One region of the Mycobacterium sp. NPDC050853 genome, then DNA from elsewhere that is predicted to be linked to it. Evidence: riboswitches for the same ligand, from Rfam matches in the RefSeq annotation. Region 1 holds a riboswitch; the other holds the start of a gene.
The links. Region 1 has a riboswitch for cobalamin ahead of AB0H22_RS14245 (iron ABC transporter permease). Riboswitches for the same ligand answer to the same signal wherever they lie in the genome.
Positions count from the first base shown of each region.

Region 2: it holds a riboswitch for cobalamin, as region 1 does, so the genes downstream of both, metE (5-methyltetrahydropteroyltriglutamate--homocysteine S-methyltransferase) here and AB0H22_RS14245 (iron ABC transporter permease) in region 1, are expected to answer to the same signal.

Region 1 covers NZ_JBFAGW010000003.1:474,185-478,196, reverse strand. The annotation lists gene AB0H22_RS14260 (oxygenase MpaB family protein) at 1-1,036, shown strand, start outside; gene AB0H22_RS14255 (CbtA family protein) at 1,045-1,839, opposite strand; gene AB0H22_RS14250 (CbtB-domain containing protein) at 1,859-2,065, opposite strand; cobalamin riboswitch at 2,093-2,217, opposite strand; cobalamin riboswitch at 2,223-2,446, shown strand; gene AB0H22_RS14245 (iron ABC transporter permease) at 2,557-3,615, shown strand; gene AB0H22_RS14240 (ABC transporter ATP-binding protein) at 3,615-4,012, shown strand, end outside.
Region 2 covers NZ_JBFAGW010000001.1:1,568,842-1,572,853, forward strand. The annotation lists gene metE (5-methyltetrahydropteroyltriglutamate--homocysteine S-methyltransferase) at 1-1,530, opposite strand, end outside; cobalamin riboswitch at 1,670-1,907, opposite strand; gene AB0H22_RS07725 (PaaI family thioesterase) at 1,976-2,395, shown strand; gene AB0H22_RS07730 (TetR/AcrR family transcriptional regulator) at 2,385-2,981, shown strand; gene fadD8 (fatty-acid--CoA ligase FadD8) at 2,978-4,012, opposite strand, start outside.

The DNA of each region.
Region 1 (4,012 bases):
GGCGCTACTGGAGGACGCCTACCGGGTGCCGGACTGGTGGGACCCGGCCAAGGCCGAACGCGGACGCAGGCGGATGACCAGCTCCACGCTGCTCACGATCGTGATCGTGGGCACGTTCGCGATTTTTGACACGGTGATGAACGCCGATGTCTCCGCGTCCACAGGGGCCAGTGGACGCTTCCGTGACGAAGGTCCGCAACGTGTTGTGGAGACCGCACGATTCTTCGGCCGGCTTTTCGACCGTGACGCATTCACGCCCGGCGGGGACGGCATGAAGCTCGCACTCCGGGTACGTCTGGTGCATTCGCTGGCGCGCAAGGGATTACGTTCCGCGTGGGGCGAGGAGCAGTACGCCCAGAACGGCAACCCGATATCCAACTCATCGATGCTGGGTTTCCTGGAGGCCGCAAGCCTGGGTGCACTACTCATCGACCATCGGCACGGGCGGCCATGCACCCTCGAAGACCTCGATGACAGCTGGCACCACACACTGCGGTGGGCGCACGTTTTCGGTGTCGCCGAAGAACTCATTCCCCGAACGGGATTGGATGCGATGCACAATCTCGACTACCTGCTCGCGCGATCGGGCAACTCCTCACCCTGGCGCACCGAACTCGTCGAGGTGGGACTTGGCGCCATCAATCGCGCGACATCGGCCGTCCCCGGCGGCGAGACACTCCTGGGGCCGATCCTCACCCGTGTCGGTTCACTGTTTCTCAGCGCAACCGGTTCGGTCATCATGGGCCCCGAGGCCATGGACGAATTCTTCCGCGACACCGGTTATCAATGGGTTGACCATCGCCTAGCGGGACTCGCGCTCAAGGCCGTCGCCATCCCGGTCTCACACGTCGCCGCGATGCGCGACAAGATCCCCGGTATCGGCGTGGTGCGTCGACTGGTCCATGGGGCAGCCATACCGAATCCGGGCAACTACATAAAACTGGCCTTGGACGTCGCGGAGAAACCCTTACGGGTGAAGACGACCTTTGCGATGCACGACGGCAACACCTCGGGACGGAAGTTCACCGCCGCCTAGTCCGATCCCTAGACGGTGACCGCCGCGTCCGTACTGGCCGGCTTGCGCCCGATCACGGTCGCGAACCCGATACCGATCGTCGCCCACATGATCGCCTGCGTGGTGAACGAGTACATCCGGAACAGGTACAAGTCATGCGCCGGGAAGCCCGGGTAGACGATCGTCCCGTTGGCATCTAGCAGCGGTTGTGGTGCCTCGACGAACCCCGGCGTCACCGCCATGACCAGAACCACCAGAACCACGAACACCGCGGCCGCAACCAGCGTGGCCGTCCACGTCTCCCAACGCTCGGTAAGCTTCCTGCCCACCCAGAGCGCCACTGCCAGCGCGATCGCCGCGACGAGGATCATCAACACGAAGTAGCCGGTGCGCTCCTTGATAGTGCCGTCGGCGCTCGCCGCCGGCGGATTGGCCGGGAACTTCAGGAACGGCACGACGTACAGCACCAGGAACAAACCGCCCGCGACCGAGAGCGCCAGCGCACGCGGGCTGAGATTGCCCACCCGACCGATGGCCACCACATAGGTCACCGCGAACAGCGCACCCATCGCGATGCCGAATCCGATGACCCCAAGAGCCAGGCCCGCATTGGCCTGCGCGAACCGGCTGAACAGTTCCGCACCCTCGTGATGAGCGTGGACACCGGCCGCCGCGTCGAGTGCGGCTTGCGCCTCGCCCCTGCCCTCTTCATACGAGATGGCCCTGTTGATAACGGGTTCGACGAATATCCATCCGAAAATGAAGGACAGCAGCCCGCCGACGGCGCCAAAGCCTAAGCCGCGCAGGATTATTGACTTTTCCACTGAGTTATCCGCCTCTTGATCAGTGGCAGGGGAAACCCAGCAGGTGGCGAGCGTCATGCACAAATTCATGGACATGCATATCGCTGCCAAAGATCGACACCGCACCCTGGTCGATGCCGATGAAGTAATAGGCGAGTAGCGCGAGGAACGTGGTCGCGCTCAACCACAGCGCTGCCTGGGGAATCGATACCGCAACCGGACGGCTGGCGGACGTTGTGTGGGCCATGTTGCTCCTTTCGGGATACCGCGTCCCGATTCGTTCTTATCGACGGCAGGGTCTGACTCTCACAGTGGCGCGACCGTCCTGGGATTACACCAGGTTCCCGTCCTGTCGAAGGACGGATTGAGCTTAGTCGACGCAGCTGGGCTGCGCATTCGAGTGATAGTTTTGGCTTCGTATTGGTTTCTCCGGGAGCGCCAGGGGTGCTTCCGGAGATCGCAAGAGGGAATCCGGTGTAAATCCGGAACTGCCCCGCAGCGGTAAGTGGAAACGACAGCGGCATAACAAGCACTGGGCACGCCCGGGAAGCAGCCGCCGGTAGGTGAGGCTTGAGCACAAGCCTTGTGTCCGCGAGTCCGAAGACCTGCCAATGCGGCCGCACCATCCGGTGTGGCCTTCGCCGGCGCCGAGGGATCAGCTGGTGGACGGCGCAGGTATTCGGCGTATCCACCTCCTGGCTCTTCCCGTGACGACGCAGGCGACCCGACGACGCAGGGATGCCGATGCCCGCAGCACAGCAGGGACGATCAGTGGTCCTTGCGGCGGGCGGCGGCTTGGCGGCGCTGGTACTGCTGTCCGTGGCGGCGCTCGTGTTCGGTACAGCCGAAGTGCCCTGGCGCGACTGTCTGCATTTCCTCTGGGTGGGCGGGACCGGCGGCTCTGTTCGAGCCGCCGATGCTGCGAACTACCGGATCGTCGTCGAGTCCAGGCTGCCGCGAGTGATTCTCGCAATCCTCGTCGGCGCGGGGCTCAGCATTGTGGGCGTGGTCGTGCAGGCGATGGTCCGTAACGCCCTGGCAGATCCATACGTTCTCGGCATTTCATCGGGAGCCTCCGTCGGTGCGACCGCAGTAGTGGTCTACGGCGTGCTCGGCGCTTTCGGCGCCTATGCACTATCGCTGTCGGCATCGCTCGGCGCCCTCGCCGCAACAGCGCTGGTCTACCAAATTGCCCGTACTCCACAGGGTTTGGTGCCGCTCAGGCTGGTCCTGGTAGGCACGGCCGTGGGCTACGGCCTGTCCGCGGTGACGACGGTACTGGTGTTCTTGGCGCCGAACGGTGAGGCGGCGCGCAGTGTCATGTTCTGGCTGCTCGGCAGCCTGGGCGCGTCATCCTGGGACAAGGTGCCGGTGGCGCTCGCGGCGACGGTGATCGGGATCGTTTGCGTCACAGGGCTGACCCGCCAGCTCAACGCCCTCGCCATGGGCGACGAGGTGAGCGCATCGCTGGGCCTACCTGCCGGTCGGTTCCGGGTGGCGTTGTTCGTGCTCTCCGCCGCGATGACTGGATGCTATGTATCGATCTGCGGAGCAATCGGATTCGTGGGACTGGTGATTCCTCACGCGGCACGGCTGCTCGTCGGCGCGGACCATCGCCGGGTCTTGATCGTTGCACCCGTGCTGGGCGCATGTTTCCTGGTTGCCGCCGATCTTGTTGCGCGGACCACGATTCCGCCACAGGAGCTTCCGTTGGGCGCGATCACAGCGGCCGTCGGGGTACCGGTCTTCGTCGGATTGATGCGCCGCCGCGCAATGTCGGCAGGGGCGGTGAGCTGATGGAGGTCACTTATCGAGATGTGTCGGTGGATATCGCCGGCGCACGGATCGTCTCGGATATCGATCTTGAGGTCGCGTCGGGCGAATTTGTCGGCATTGTCGGCCCCAATGGCAGCGGCAAGTCGACCACCCTGCGCTGCCTGTACCGGGCGCTTGTTCCGGTATCGGGCGATGTTCAGGTCAACGGAGTATCCGTGCACGCAATCAGCATGCGGGAGAACGCCCGCCAGGTGGCGGCGCTAACCCAGGACATGTCATTGGATTTCGACTTCACCGCCGAGGAAGTGGTCGCCACCGGCCGGCTACCGCACAGCACATCCCTGCGCGGCACCTCCGAGCAGGACCGACGTATCTGTGCGGAGGCCACCGAGACGGCGGATGTGACGGCACTCGCCGG
Region 2 (4,012 bases), on a different contig from region 1:
CTGGGTGGCGAAGAAGCCGTCGAGCTGCTCGGCGAAGTACTGCACCATGTCATTGCGTTCCGGCTCGCCGTGCACCAGCACGTCCAGGCCCAGCTTCTCCTGCAGCGCAATGACATCGGCAACCTCGCCGCGCATGCGCCGTACGTACTCCGCCTCGTCGATCTCGCCCTTGGTCAATGCCGCGCGCGCCACCCGGATTTCCGTGGTCTGCGGGAACGACCCGATGGTGGTGGTCGGCAGCTCGGGAAGCTTCAGCCGCTCGCCCTGGCTACGCCGGCGCTCTGCGGCATCGCCGCGTGAAACACCATCCGCCAGAATCGAATCCAGCCGCGCACGGATCTGTCCGTTGTTCAGGCGCGGGTCCGTCTTGCGTGACTCGACGGCAGCGTTCGATGCCGCGAACTCCGCGGCAACAGCGTCGCGCCCCTCGCTCAGTGCCCGCGCCAGCACGACGACTTCCTTGACCTTCTCCTCGGCGAAGGCCAACCAGCTGCGCAGCTGGTCATCGAGTTCGGTCTCCGGCTCTAGCGAGTACGGCACATGCAGCGTCGAGCACGATGTAGAAACTGCTACCGCACCCGCTGATCCCAGCAGCGTCGCCAGTGTGCCCAGCGCCGACTCGAGATTGGTGCGCCAGATGTTTCGGCCGTCGACAACGCCTGCCACAACGGTCTTTCCAGCGAGTTCCGGAACCGATGCCACACCCGCCGCCGACCCGTAGACCAGGTCGACGCCGATCGCCTCGATCGGTGTGCGGGCCAGGGCGGGCAGGGCCGCCCCGAGGTCACCGAAGTAGGTGGCCACCAAGATCGCGGGGCGATCGGCAACCGTACCGAGGCGGCCATACACCCGCTCGGCCAGTTCCGGGCCGTTCGGCAGGATGTCGGTGACGAGCACCGGCTCGTCGATCTGAACCCAGGTGACCCCGGCCTCGGCAAGCTGCACCAGCAGCTGCTCGTACAGCGACACCACCTCATCGAGACGCTCGATGGTCGCGGCGGCACCATCGACGGCCTTGCTCAGCGCGAGGAAGGTGATCGGCCCAACAACTACCGGACGTGCCGGAATACCCAGCGCCTGAGCCTCTTTCAGCTCGCTGAACAACTTGGCGGGGTTCAGCTCGAATCGGGTGTCGGGCCCGATCTCCGGCACCAGGTAGTGGTAGTTGGTGTCGAACCACTTCGTCATTTCCAGCGGTGTCACCTCGTCATTGCCGCGCGCGGCGGCGAAGTACCGATCGAGGTCGTCTGCGATGCCCGCGACACGGGGCGGCAATGCGCCTAGCAGCACCGCGGTGTCGAGTACCTGGTCGTAATAGGAGAACGTGTTGACCGGCACGGAATCGAGACCGGCGGCGGCGAGTGCGGCCCAGTTGTCGCGCCGCAGCCCGGCTGCGATCTTCTCGAGCTCTTCGCGGCTGGTGCGTCCGGCCCAGTAGCTTTCGGTAGCCCGTTTGAGCTCACGGCGTGGGCCGATGCGCGCCGAACCGAGCGTGGTTGCGGTAAAAGCCGCAGATGGTTGATCCGTCATTTCTAGTCCTTCATCAACAGCGGGGTGGCCACCGCCAGGGGACGAAAGAACCGAGCACGGGCCCACCGCAACAGATATCTGTTCGGTGAAACCGATTCGGTCATACGCCCATTCCGCGAAGCGATGATCCGCCGGGTGCGGCGCACCCGGCACGGCTGGCAGGTCTTCGGACTTACAGGCGTTACCCGGGCTCAGGTTTTCCTACGGGCCGTCGCTTCCCGGGGCTTCCTTAGTGCTTCCCCAGTGCTTAAGACGGCGTTCGTTCCTGCATACCGCTGCGGGACAGTCCCGGATTCTCACCGGGTTCCCTCTCGTGCCGAACAGCCCTGTTGGGCGGCGCTTCACTCGATGCTGGCATCGGCCGAAACCGATACCAGCAGACCAGCTGCATCTTCATCATATGCACGCTGGCTCGTGCAATTATTAGCGACTACTCTCTAATATTGTGATCACCCTGGACCAGGCCCGACAGGTGCTCGATGCGCAGCCATTCAGTCGCCTCCTGGGCGCCTCCATCAGCCGGCTCGATGAGTCCGGAATTCAGCTCTCGCTCGACATCCGCGACGAGCTGCGGCAGCAGAGCGGGTTCATTCACGGCGGGGTGCTGAGTTACCTCGCCGATAACGCGATCACCTACGCCTGCGCCCTTGGCCTGGGCGGGGACATCGTGACCAGCGGATACACCATTGAGTACGTGGCCCCCGCGCGCGACGGTCTGCGTCTGCTCGCCGACGCATCCCTGGTGAGCTCGGGTCGCACCAAGGCGCTCGGCCGCTGCGAGATCTCCGTCGAGGATCACGACGGGCACACCAAGCTGGTCGCGGTCGCCCAGGGCACGAGCATGGTCCGGCGCAGTGGGGCGTAAGCCGCAGTACACCGCGGACGACATCCTCGATGCGGCCCTGAGCTTGGTGGCTTCGGGTGGGCCGTCGGCTGCCACCGCGGCCGCCGTCGGGAAGGTCCTGGGCGCACCCTCAGGTTCGGTGTACCACCGGTTCGCCAGCCGGGATGAGCTCGTGGCCCGCCTCTGGCTGCGGTCCATCACGCGCTACCAGGACGGGATACTTGCTGCGCTCGCGATGCCCGACCCCGACGACGCACTGGCGGCGACGATCAATCACGCCTTCGACTGGACCCAGCAGAACCGCAACGAGGCACTGCTGCTACTCCAGTACGAGAAGGCCGATCTGGTCGCCCACTGGCCCGATACCCTCGCAGCCGAGCTCACGTCGCTGAACTCTCGGGTGCGAAAGGCATTACGCGAGTACGCCGAACGTCGCTTCGAGGCGGTGACTCACGAGCTGCTCGACAAGATGGTGTTCACACTGATCGACATGCCGTATGCCGCGATACGCCGGCATCTACCCGATAAGGGCGAGCCCGCACCATGGCTTCGCGAGTTCATTCACTCCAGCGCGCGGAACCTTCTCTCGGGAGCGGAGGGAAGCTAGACCGCCGCGTACTTCTGACGCAGGGCCTTCTTGTCCAGCTTTCCCAGCGCGGTCAACGGCAGCGACTCGGCGACGATCACATGCTTGGGCGACTGCACCGAGCCCTTGCGATCCTTCACCGCGGCCTGAATCTCGGACGTCATCTTGGAGACCGCGCCACCGCTACGGTCGGCATCGGCGCGCAGCACCACGATCGCCGTCACCGCTTCACCCCACTTCTCGTCGGGCACCCCGATGACCCCGACCTGCGCGACCGACGGATGTTCGGCGACAACGTCCTCCACCTCGCGCGGGAAGACGTTGAAACCACCGGTGACGATCATGTCCTTGGTCCGGTCGACGATGAACCAGAAGCCGTCCTCGTCCTCGCGCGCGATATCGCCGGTGCGCAGCCAGCCGTTCTTGAAGGTGTCGGCCGTCTGCTCGGGCAGTTCCCAATAGCCGCCTGCCACCAAGGGCCCCGCCACACAGATCTCGCCGGGCTCACCCTGCTTCACCGGCTGGTCGTTCTCGCCGAGCAGCGCGGTGCGCAGGAATGCCGAGGGCCTGCCGCAGCTGGAGAGCCGCTTGACATCGTGATCGCCCTTGGCCAGGTAGCTGATCACCATGGGCGCCTCGGACTGGCCGAAGTACTGCGCGAAGATCGGTCCGAAACGCTCGATGGCCTCCGCCAGCCGCACCGGGTTGATGGCCGAGGCGCCGTAGTAGACGGTCTGCAGCGAGGACAGGTCGCGGGTGTGTGAATCCGGATGGTCCATCAGCGCGTAGATCATCGAGGGCACCAGCATGGTGGCGGTGATCTTGTGCTCTTCGATCGCCTGCAGGACGGCACCCGCATCGAACTTCGGCACCACCACCATCGACCCACCCTTCATCAGGGTCGGCATGAAGAACGCGGCCCCGGCATGTGAAAGCGGGGTGCACATCAGGAATTTGGGGCGCTCAGGCCACTCCCACTCGGCCAGCTGGATCTGCGTCATGGTGAGAATCGACTGCGAGGTTCCGATGACGCCCTTGGGCTTACCTGTCGT